DNA from 2 places in the Metabacillus litoralis genome. Region 1 is predicted to be linked to the other one. Evidence: riboswitches for the same ligand, from Rfam matches in the RefSeq annotation. Region 1 holds a riboswitch; the other holds the start of a gene.
What was found. A riboswitch is a leader RNA that binds a small molecule or an ion and turns the genes downstream of it on or off. The one in region 1 is predicted to bind cyclic di-GMP.
Positions count from the first base shown of each region.

Region 2: linked by a shared signal. The riboswitch ahead of D9842_RS06315 (EAL domain-containing protein) and the one ahead of D9842_RS07635 (hypothetical protein) in region 1 are both predicted to bind cyclic di-GMP.

Region 1 covers NZ_CP033043.1:1,613,446-1,619,484, forward strand. The annotation lists gene D9842_RS07610 (VOC family protein) at 1-10, opposite strand, end outside; gene D9842_RS07615 (MFS transporter) at 103-1,029, opposite strand; gene D9842_RS26265 (hypothetical protein) at 1,286-1,426, opposite strand; gene D9842_RS07625 (NAD(P)-dependent oxidoreductase) at 1,523-2,161, opposite strand; gene D9842_RS07630 (nucleotidyltransferase family protein) at 2,243-2,812, opposite strand; cyclic di-GMP riboswitch class I at 3,021-3,106, shown strand; gene D9842_RS07635 (hypothetical protein) at 3,164-3,490, shown strand; gene D9842_RS25755 (hypothetical protein) at 3,606-3,749, shown strand; gene D9842_RS07640 (helix-hairpin-helix domain-containing protein) at 3,837-4,295, opposite strand; gene D9842_RS07645 (DinB family protein) at 4,334-4,837, opposite strand; gene D9842_RS07650 (MOSC domain-containing protein) at 5,060-5,788, opposite strand.
Region 2 covers NZ_CP033043.1:1,314,876-1,320,914, forward strand. The annotation lists gene D9842_RS06310 (pentapeptide repeat-containing protein) at 1-493, shown strand, start outside; gene D9842_RS06315 (EAL domain-containing protein) at 547-2,790, opposite strand; cyclic di-GMP riboswitch class I at 2,876-2,958, opposite strand; gene D9842_RS06320 (hypothetical protein) at 3,146-4,156, shown strand; gene D9842_RS06325 (alpha/beta fold hydrolase) at 4,181-5,011, opposite strand; gene D9842_RS06330 (hypothetical protein) at 5,091-5,744, opposite strand.

The DNA.
Region 1 (6,039 bases):
GTTCCGTCATTTAACAGATCTCCTCTTTCGCTAAAATTTAATATGTAAAAATGCCCAAAATTAGTAAAAATAAGGCAATTATTCGATCCTAAAAATACATTTTTAGTAGTGAATATAGTAGTACTGTCCTGATTTAGGGTCGTACTGAAATAGGGAGTAAAAATCTTCTGGCTTTACTTCTTCTTCATAATCCATATCAATTTGAACATATTCCCATTCCTCATCTGATAATTGATCTATCGTTAAGGATATATTTTTGTCTGCTAAAAGCTTTTTAATATTTAAGGAGTCTTTAAGGTTATACTTAAAGTAAGTAAATGGCCCAAATTCCTCAGTATCACCATTTTTCAAAACAAATTCAAACTTCCATTTAAAGCTGCTGCCGGATGATTTTTTAAAACCATCACTAGTTATTTTCCCTTTTAAATAGGCATGTTTTACATCAGACCATGGAATTTTTTCTTTTTTTCCTAAGGTACTGATAATGAGCTCATCTTGATTAATCGCTTTATAATCATCATTTATCATCACTGAAATGAGGATGGTAAAGATAAGATTAATAATAAACGTATATCTGAGTGAATGTTTACTGTTCTTCCAACCTAACACAAAAATGCCGGCGAATGACATAAATGTTATAAGTGAAACAAATACAATCGTATAACCTAACCATCCTTCTGAAATATTTGCAAAATAAATATTCCCTGGACCTGCTAGTCGCTCCAGTTTATTGCGACCCAATGAATCTACAAAATTAAGTAAAATCGGGGTTATGATGGTGATTAATACATATACTCGCACTCTTTGATTAACAAACAAAGAGCGTAAATTAGATACCTTAAATTTAATAGCTGATTTTCCTTTAAATAATAAAAGTGCAAGAATTAAGGGGAAGATCCCTAATATTAAATACATAATAAGTGTTATAACAACGGGTTCTCCATAACCCAATCCAATTGATACAGCGCCAAAAATGACTGAGATGATCAACAAAAGGACACCAAAAAATTTCCTTATCTTCATTATCAAAGATGATACCCCCTTCCCCTTTTATACGGATGAGTATCCATTGAGGATTCAGTAAATGAGTAAACAGTCCAAAAGTCGGAGTGTAGGTTCTGGGATTTTTATAACAGAGGTACTTTGTTTTTAGGTCTTGTTTACTTTTCGTCCATTATTATTACTTGTTTTTCCTAGAAAAACAAAGGCAACAAGCAACGTAATCATACTACTAACAAAGAAGCCCACTGCGTATGTAGAAATATTCCCTTCCGATACTCTATCATTAAAATCCTAAAAAATGGATTCCGATACCATCACCATCAATATTTGTTCCAAACGACCTTAATTCTAGTCCTTTGTTTACCAACTGAAAAGCAATGAAAATAAGAAAAATAAAAACAATCCAACGAATAATTGCATTCATTTTATAGCCCACCTTTACAAAAATAAGAAAGTTACCATTTTTGATGTAGCTTTTTCGTGACACTAAATTCGCAAGTAATCAGTATACCCGGTTTTATTAATTTGAGATAAAGGGTGATTTTTGTATGTACTCTAGACTTTTAACTTGGTTAATGATAAAAGTCGCTATATCTTGATTTGTTATTGTAGTACCCGGCATATCTAATAGATTTTCTTTTATAAATCCCTTTTCCATGCCATCAACTATAAATGGAAGCCTAATTAGTGTCCACTTAATTAACGTGTTACGGCTAAGAATTTGCCATTCCTTTTTCTTATCGGTCATCATATTAGAATAGATACATTCAAACATCTTTGCTCCCACTCTATTCATAAAGCTCTTTTTATCTCCATTAATAGTTAAAGAGCCACCTGTAACCCCAATATAACGATCAATTTGTAATTCAGCCATTACCTCAAGTATCATTTCCGTTACATTACTATAAATCGGTTTCTCTCTGATTGGCTGGCCAAAAGAATTAATAACTACTTGACAATCTATTAGTAGTTTTTGAATATCCTCCAATTTTTGCACATTTCCTTCTACTATCTCAATCCTTTCGTCTCTGAAGCTTAACTTTGCTGGATTTCTAACAAGCATACGGACTTGATAACCGTTTTCTAACGCTCTAGAAGCAAGATAACGTCCTACCTTCCCCGTCCCACCAATTATAGCTATCTTATAAGACTTATCCATAACTATCCCTCTTTTAATCAATTTAAGATCACTTATACTCTGTTTTAGCTTAAGTTAAGACTCAATATCATATAAAAACATTTAATCGTTCCTAATATGGTGTATCTTTAAGTTAAACCAAATAGATCGCCAATTCTTCTTCGCTATTCGATCTTCATAAACCTCTACACGTTCTTTTGATTCTAGAAAGAAAGGTGTTGGCTTGACTTCTAAATTTACAACATCATTAATTCCGTGTGGAGCTATTAATTTTATATGGCCTTTTTCATCTAACTTTAAGCCAAGAGATGTAGCTGTTTCTGGAAATTTTGATATCGCATCTACAGAAGATAAATATGGAGGTAAATTACTTTTTAAATGCATTCTTGCTTCGTTCTTTACCGACCAAGGTACATCTGGCATTATGGTTTTTAGTTTTTCCTCAAGCATCTTTTCCTCTACTTCATTTATATTAGTAGAATCAAAGTAGATCACATCAACATCTGGAAGTCTCGTCCTTTCATTAAAATGATGAAGCGTGTCCCATATTTTTGAGCGAATAAATCCAGCACATATCCACCAATCCGGTAAGCCTAACATTTTTACAGATCTTAAAATCTCCATCATCCATTTATCCTGTTGTACAATTGAAATAATTTCTTTCTCATTCATTCTAAAAACCCCTATAAAAAATATGTAAAATTAACTTTGATATCACCAAAAATAATCATGCTATTTGATATTTACATTCGCCATTTTACCAATTAATCCCTTTCTTTTTTAACATAAAGCTATGTTAGTAAGATATAGTAAATAAGAAATAATAATTTTGTAGAATTTTGTTGAAATATAGGATAAAAGTCTTTAAAATCCTATATATAGTTGATAAAGGCAAACTTATCGAAAGGTAAGGACGCAAAGCTACGAGTCTAAAGTCTTAAAGACTATGACAGTCGGGTTGCCAATAGTTTATAGATTAAATAATGATTGATTGGTAACCCATTTATTAATGGGGGGATTATTATGAAGGATACTGAGATACAAGCTGCAATTAAAAAATTTAATCAATTATTAATGAGGTACCCTGATTCAAAGGAATCATCATTTTATTTTACTAATTTTCTTAAACAATTTCTAAGAGTGAAGAGCACAGCATCAGAAATTTGTTTAGTCTCATTTGTGACAATCATTGAACATGAAAAGCCAGAAGTATTCTATGAAATTCGTAAACGTGGAGAATATGATAATGTAATGAACTTTATCATCCATCTTACTACTGACTACGAGAAGGCTAAAAGTGATTTGAACAAACTAGCCAATGGTTCAAGAGAAATAGTAATTGTCCAATAAGCACTGATATTTTGAAGCATATCGTTATATAAAATACTAAAGTTTTATTTGTATTTTGGCATCTATAACGATTTTTAACGATCATATATTGATAAATTTTAAGGAATGATTAGAATTGAGTAATGAATGGATTAAATTAGTTGAGCAGTTAGAAAAAGAAGGAATCACACCAAAAGACGCAAATCAAATGATCCGCGGATACCAAATGATTAAAATGGTAATGAAAACCGTAAATGACATTGGAGAAGAAGAAGAATAGGATTTTTATCATTTGACGCGATGTAACTAAAGAGTACTTTGTTTACATAAAGAAGACGATCATTTATGAAAAATGATCGTTTTTTTATTACGTATACCAAGCATTTTTAGGTCTGTTTTCAGGGAAACCCACTTTTTCTCGATATGCTTTTCTCTCTTCAGTGAAATCAAACCATTGCTTATGGCATTTCGGGTTATTAGCATAGTGAACAACACAGCGAATTTGATCTTCAACACAGCTGTCAGTCCATACAGTTAACTTTTGTTCTAGTTCATCAAAAAGAGCAGCAGGATTTTTATCTTTGATTTCTGTTAATGAAAAAATATTTAATTTATAAACCAATTTTTCAGCTAATTTGTAACCAATAGAGGGTACAGTTTGAAATTCTGCTAAACCTTTTAAAGCTTTAGCTCTTGTGTTCGATATATTCAACATTTGTGCAATTTGTTCTGTATCAAAAGTATATAACTCATTTACACGAACTTTTACTCTTCTAAGCTGGGATTTTTCCTCGTCAGATAGAAGCAATTTAATAGATACTCCCATTATTCTCCTCCTATTTTGCAGCCAGACCTTCTTAATTTTTATATAGAGAATTCTTTTTCAGGCAATCCTAATATGTCTGTATTTTCTGGAACACGACCAAGCTGACGTAACATTGCAACTATTTGTCCCTTATGATGCGATTCGTGTGTAATTGAATGGAAAAGTAATTGATGGGGAGTTTTGCTTATAGCCCCACTGCCAGCTTTCCAGGCAGGCTCTTTTTCAATAAACTCATCAAGTTTGTTTTTGAATTGTTCGAAAACTTTCTCTACATAGTCATCAGCTTGTTGAAAATAGCGTTGAATATCATCTATTTTCATTTTATAAATAGTTTCCTTTGCAAGTAAAGGAGATGATGTTTCTGAAAGGACAAAAGAGCCTAACCAAGCATGATAGCAGCCCGCCACATGAACAAGAGAATCTCTAATACTCTTAAAACCAAAATCAAACTCTTTCGTCATATCCTCTTTATTCAGTTCTCTACACTGATCTAACAAAATCTGACGTGTTTGTTTGACCCATTCATATTCTATCTTCTCCATAGATCCTCCCACCCTTTTCCACTGGAAAATTTTTCTTATTATTATACACTAATATACATGATCATTACACCTAATGAAGATGAAATCTATCCTTACACGACAATCCATAGATTCTTTTATTTTAATTAAATATACAAACTCTCATAAACCAGAGCACTCTTATCCCAACTATTCGTCTATGAACAGCGTATACTATGTATGTATAATGCCATACCTCTAATCCTAATCTAAAAGTAAGACTTCATCACCTACTTGAATTCGTCCTGTTTTTGTAACAGAAGCATAAACCCCAAAATGATTATTTCTTTCTTTTGCAACCGTTTTAAGTAATGTGGCATCCTTTTCAGCATTTTCAGGATTAACTGTAATAATCATACATCTCTCGCAATGCCTTTTTAATTTTATTTCAACTTCATTTCCAATTTTTATCTGTCTGTTAAACCATTCCTCTTCAATAAACGGAATTTTTTCATTCAAGTCTATTAGTAAATTCGGTCGGAAACGTCTGTGTTCCACATTTGTTTTTCCCCACATTTCCTTTAATCTATTTAGGGAGGCATCCGTTACCAGCTGAATATGTTCTTCTTCGATTGCTCCTAATGGTACGTGTGACGGGGTAAACGTAATCGGTGAAATTTTACACTTAGATTTTTCTTCTATTTCTTTCGTGAGTTCTTCATTTCCCCAGCTAAACACCTTGCCTTGCGGAGTAATTACTTCAACATTTGGATAATCTTCTTGCGATTCCTCTCCAACAAATCTTGCTTTATATCTAGCCATTTCAGGAAACTGCGTGATCGTTAAAAACTTCCCTTGTCTCGTTTTATCTAAAAAGGCATGACTACGGTCTCCGTATAAACCATATTCCATAACTTGTGTTTCTTGTACATTCTCTCCATAAAAGGATTTTACAGGATGGCGAATAATTTCTTTAATATAACCTATTAACATTGTAATACCTCTCATTATTTTAATTTTTGATACACTAAAAGTATAACAACATTTGGTAAAATACGCCTTTCTTTCATATAGCGTTGAACTACTTTCCCCTCAACCCTAAATCATAAAGCCTACTACTTGATATCCTTCATAATCTCTCATATTTAAATGTTCCTGACAATTAATATGAAAAAGAGTAGTATTTTCATAGATACTACTCTTTTCTGTATGTGTGGCTCATTAATCCCTGAATTCAGATTAAT
Region 2 (6,039 bases), 300 kb from region 1:
TTATAAGATGCTCTTTAAAAATTGCAAGTTTAACTCTACAGACTTTTCTAAAATTGATATCACAGATGTTATTTTTGAAAACTGTGATTTTTCCAATGCAAAAATGAATTCTTCTTCTATACACAGAGTTGAATTTAAAAATTGTAAGCTACTTGGTGTAGATCTAACTGAATCTAGCTTTGGAAATGTTCACTTTCAAAATAATTTACTTAACTTATCAGGTTTTGGGAATTCAAAACTAGAAAAAGTCATCTTTCAAGATACATCATTAGAAAGCGCCGATTTTTATGAATGCAAATTTAAAAAGGTCGATTTTACAACGTGTAACATAAACAGTGCAAGCTTTGAAAGCACATCTCTCAAAGGAATAGATATTAGTACGTCTTCCTTTGATTCACTCACTGTGTCATTATCTGATCTTCAGGGCTGTAAAGTTTCTTCCTATCAGGCCGTTCAATTTGCGGCAATCTTAGGATTAGTTATTGCGGATTAAGACACTACCTACAACCAAAGCCACATTCGCGATGAATGTGGCTTTGGAAATCGTTATGATATTTTCTCTAAAAATTTCTTTTCAAACTCGATTGAATTCACTGCTTGTGAAAAGAGATAGCCTTGTCCAATTTTACAACCATTTTCAAGTAGAATTCTTACTTGATTTTCCTTCTCTATTCCCTCAGCTACAACATTTAAATTCATGTTGTTTCCCAAATCAATAATGGTTTTGATCATCATCTGTTGGTTATGATCGTCTGGATTTTTAATAAAAGACTTATCAATTTTTATCGTATCGATCGGTAGCTGCTGAAGCACATGTAAGGAGGAGTATCCAGTTCCAAAATCATCTATAGAAATTTTAATTCCTAACTTTCTTAGACGATTTAAAATATGAATACTAACATTTATCTCTTGCATAATGCTTTCTGTAATTTCTAATTCTAAAAATTGTGGCTCTAGCCTTGACTCTTGTAGAGCTTGACTGACAATTTCAACAAAATCTTTATTTTTAAGTTGCCTTACAGAAACATTGATTGAAACACATAAAGATGGATAGCCTTTTTCCTGCCATGCTTTACTCTGCTTACATGCTGTCTTTAGCACCCATTCTCCAATAGAGATAATTTGTCCTGTTTCTTCCGCAATGGGAATAAATTCAACAGGCGAAATTATACCTAATTCAGGGTGATTCCAACGCAGCAACGCTTCCATGCCATTGATCTTATTAGTCTCTAAATCTACCTTTGGCTGATAAGAAAGAGAAAAGTGATTTTTTTCGATAGCACATCGCAGTTCATTTTCTATTTTCATTTTTCTAGTATTTATTTTTTCTAGTTCCGTGTTATAAAATTTAAAGTTGTTTTTCCCATTTTCCTTCGCTAGATACATGGCAGCATCAGCATTTTTAAGAAGGTCCTCACCATTATCTCCATGATCAGGATATCTACTAATCCCTATACTTGGTGTGACGATAATTTCATGTTCATCTATTCGAAATGGCTGCGTAAATTCATTTAATATCCTATGGGCTATCATTGAACATTGTTCTTCTAAACCTTCAGAAACGATGATGACAAACTCGTCTCCGCCTAGTCTATAAATTTGAGCAGAATCATCTAAAGCGTCGCTAAGTCGTTCTGCTGTTTTTATCAAAACGTGATCTCCGCGATAATGTCCTAGTGTATCATTTATTACTTTAAATCGATCAAGGTCTAATAATAAGACAGCCATGCTTTTATTAGTAGCATGATTCAATCTTTCACTTAAATCCTCTTGAAAGCTAGCTCGATTATTTAAACCAGTCAATGGATCATGATAAGCCAAAAATTTATACTCTTCCACAAGCTTTTTATTTTTAGTTAAAACTCTAAGTTGGCGAGCTATAATCAAGTTCATAACAATGACCAAACCTAAACTAAGAAGATTTAGTTTCCATTCATAACTATGTGTAACTAAAACAATCAGAACGATTACACTAAAGTATGGAAAAATTCTTTCTCTAGTATCGAATGGATTCATAATGTGCAATCTTGTTTCGGCCCTATTATTCTTAGCGTAATAGCCTCCAATTCCTATCAATAAGATTGACACCATCCATAGAAAATCCGACAAACCTCCAGGCTGATACGTTTCCATCGTCGCTTGATATGCGTAATAAGAATCAGCTATTACTTGCAAAAAGAACCCAATAATAAGATATAAAAACATATTCTCTTCTTGTTTAACTTGTTGAATTAAATAGTAAAGAATCGTTATAACAAATAATATACTTAAACTTATAATAGGATAGGCAATATTTGTGATAATCATGATAAAAGATTCCGATTTTAAGATATTCGGTCTTATTAAATAATGTGCACTAACGGCTGTAGCTGATATCATAAAAACAACGATATTAAATATGTAGGAGCTAGTTGATGCAATAAGACTAAATTCTCTTACTTTATAAATCAAGGCCGATAAATAGAACATATAAGCTAAAAGCCAAATGAAATAAGAGTTATCAGGAAACAGGGTTGTACTTTCAAACAATTGGTGCTTAAACCATAAAGTATTTGATAGTATTGTCAGAATGACACCGATTCCTAATAAAAGCCAAAAGTATTTACTTTTCTTACTCATACTTTTATAAGCTTTTATGAGCCAAATCAAGCTAAGAATTCCAACAATGATTTGAACGAAAGTAAGTCCTAAAGATTCTAGTAAAGGATCATGTATAAAGATCTTCCAAGTGAAATAAATGAAAGCGGATACAAAAAGTGTGGTTGTAGGTAGTCGACCAATCTTTAGCATAGCAATCCCCCACTTAATTAAAAATAAAAGCTTTATAAAAATAAAAGGCTACTTCCAAATGGAAATAACCTTAAATCGTTATTCCTTTGGAAACTCAGCCACCATAGGTTTCCCCGTAGGTCTGTAGCTTTGCGTCATCATTTTTCAATGATTTTGCCTTTTCAGTGAATTTTTTTTAATTATTTCATTTATTTTATCATGTTTACCTTGTAAAAAATAGTCCTTTTTAACTATGAGAATCGTTTTGTGGAACGTTATGTCGAACATGCATGGAAATGGTTCCAATTTCATAAAGACAGGGCTTTCAAAAATGACTATACTTCTTTTACAACTATTATTTCGAGGTGAACACAGAGTGAAGGTATTTAGAAGCGCAATTGGTTTCATGTTTCTCCTATTTGTAGCGTTTTACCCTATTAATGCAAGTGCAGCAACGTTAAATGAAGCCCAACTTGCTGTGAAGAAAGCAGAAAGCTATGGAGGATCATTAAAATGGCAAATGTCTGTGGAAAGAAACAATGGAATTAGAGACATAGATATGAAGCTTTATAATGATACGAAAACTTATTATCAAAAAGCAGTCACTATTGTTTCTTCCTTAAAGAAAAGCACAGCTAAAACTCAATTAGAAGCTAGATTATCTAGTAATGTGAAACAACAAATTGATAAATCAGCCACTTATATTGATGCTTTAAAAGTTGGACAATCTGTAGAGGCAAAAAGATTAGAGCTTAAAAAACGCAATGATTCTCTTGTCATGAATCATGAGACAGTTATTCTTTATAACAATCTCTCTGCAGAAATCAAAAAGCTAGACCGAGTTGTTTCACGAGTGTATGGAAAGCCAAATCGTGATGCCTTTCGTGAAAAGTTTGTAAATCCAGCAAGATTAGAGCAAAACAGAATTATTTATCCTGTATCTGCCTTTATTGAACTGGAACGGGCAAAACAAGAATTGGCTAAAAATGAAGTGAATGTTGATTATGTTCTAGATCGATTTATTTTGATTGATCGCTTTCTAGAAAAAATCGAACAGGAATCTATTTACTTAAACATTGCGAGTAATCTTCACATCCTAGAAATGGAATTGGCTGACATGAATACCTTTGATGGACCAAGAGTCATTTCTGTTGAGGTGGTTGAAGACGCAGCTAATACGATTCGTGTTCTATTCAAAGGCGGAGAGGCAGATCCTGTAGAAGAGGAATACTATGAAATCGAGATACCATACGAGGTTGGGAAAAACAGTGTTATTGGCTTTGAGCATGGTGGCTATGAGTATTTGGTGAATATCTATTGGAATGAAGGTCAATTTGGCGGTTTATTTGCACATGTTATTGAGCTTGATTCTAGAATAATAGAATAGGTTCTAAGCAAAAAAGAGAAATCCTCATTCGGATATCTCTTTTTTTAGTTTACTAGATAGTAACCAGTCTTTAAATAAACTCTGAACGACCGCTCTTTTTTCAATCGTCATCAAGTGACCCGCCTGATCAAGGACTGAAAAGGAAAGATTAGAAAACATATCCAGAAAAGGAAGATAATCACGATAACCGCAAATAGAATCCTGTTTCCCTAAAATAAAAAGTGTAGGAGTATGTAAATTGTTCATGTCGCTAAACGGGTCATTCTTCAAGTAATACCCCTCTTCCCTCCAATTAGACAAAAGAAACTCGCGATCTGCTAATAAACGACCTGGCTGAATTGTACGGAGAAAGGATTCAATATTTTCCTTTGTTTGATAAACAAGTAAAGTGTTAATAGCACCTCTAACCTCGGGATCTATTGTTTTCAATACATCCTCATCTACTTCTCTTACCACTTTTATTGGTAAGGTTCTTTCTTTTTTATGGATGGCAGGTGCAAGTAAACACAAGCTCTTTACGGAATCTCTTTTTCTACTAAAAATTCCTTGAGCTAAATACCCTCCATAAGAATGACCTACTAACGAAAATGTGTGAACTTTTAACTCAGTCTCTATAAAAGAAAGAATTATATCTAAGAAATCTTGAGTAGACTTTAGACTTTTCCCAATCTTACTTTTCCCGTGAGCTGGAATGTCTATATAAATTCGCTGAAAGCCTTTCATATTGTGAAAAATAGGCTCGATCCAGGCTGTCATGGAGCGATGATCTGTTCCCATAGCATGTAAAATAAGAATAGGATGTCCCTCTCCATACGTTTCATAAAATAATTGACTATCTTTAAAATGAACGATCATCTATCATTCACCCTTTCATTATTGGTTATCTAAGAGCTGGATACTTTATCTAGAAACACAGAAGAATCATATGGATTAACTATAAAATGCGAATGTCCTCTCCCTCTATTAACTTAATATGAATACCCGTTGAGGTTCCCCCACCAATAGGATTCGGCACATCTGTTAGGTCAAGTAACGCTTTTACTTCAATCGTTTCTTCACTATTTCCTTCTATTGTAAATATGTGAGGGCCATTCAAATTCATGAGCGACTCCATTCGTACTTCATCTTCAGGGAAAAAAGAATCTAAAAATTCTATTTCAAATGAAACAGATTCACTGCTGCGATTATGCAAAACGATTGAGCATTCCCCATTTAATAGATCTTCGCTCACATGATCAAATTGACAGGTACCACTTCCATCATACGAAATGGCTGCTATCCCCTTAGCTAAGGTTTCTTGATACATGGTAATCAAAAGTGTTGGTAGAATTGAATAGACCAATATAACGATGATCATCGTTCTTACACGATATTTCTTTAAACCAATACCAAGTAAAATCATTGCCAGAATAAACAAGAAAGATCCAATGATTCCGAGTACAACGTACCCATCTTGGTCTCGAATTGGTAACATCATGAATGAAGCCCGTGCGTCAATTGTTTTATTAGTAGGATATGGAAAATAGAAGCTCATACATATACATAAAATCACAGCTGAACCAATGAGTGCTAGTTTGCTTTTTACCATGCTATCCCTCTTTAAATAAGTTTTCATTTTTATCTTGATAAGTTAAAGCTCAAAGGCAGTCACTACCTTCTGAATGCGCCTGCTCTCTATTGTTAGAGATAGATATGGTTCATTAGAATTCGTCTTACTCAGTTTCATGCAAACCATTCAGTTCGGAATGACGTTTTATCAGGTTGACGAGCTCTTGCTTTTGATTGTGTGATAGTTCATCCATAAGTTTCACGTCATAGTTTTTGACCTTATACTTATTATAATACAGGCTTCTCGTATTACGTAAGTGCTTGTGATAGGATTA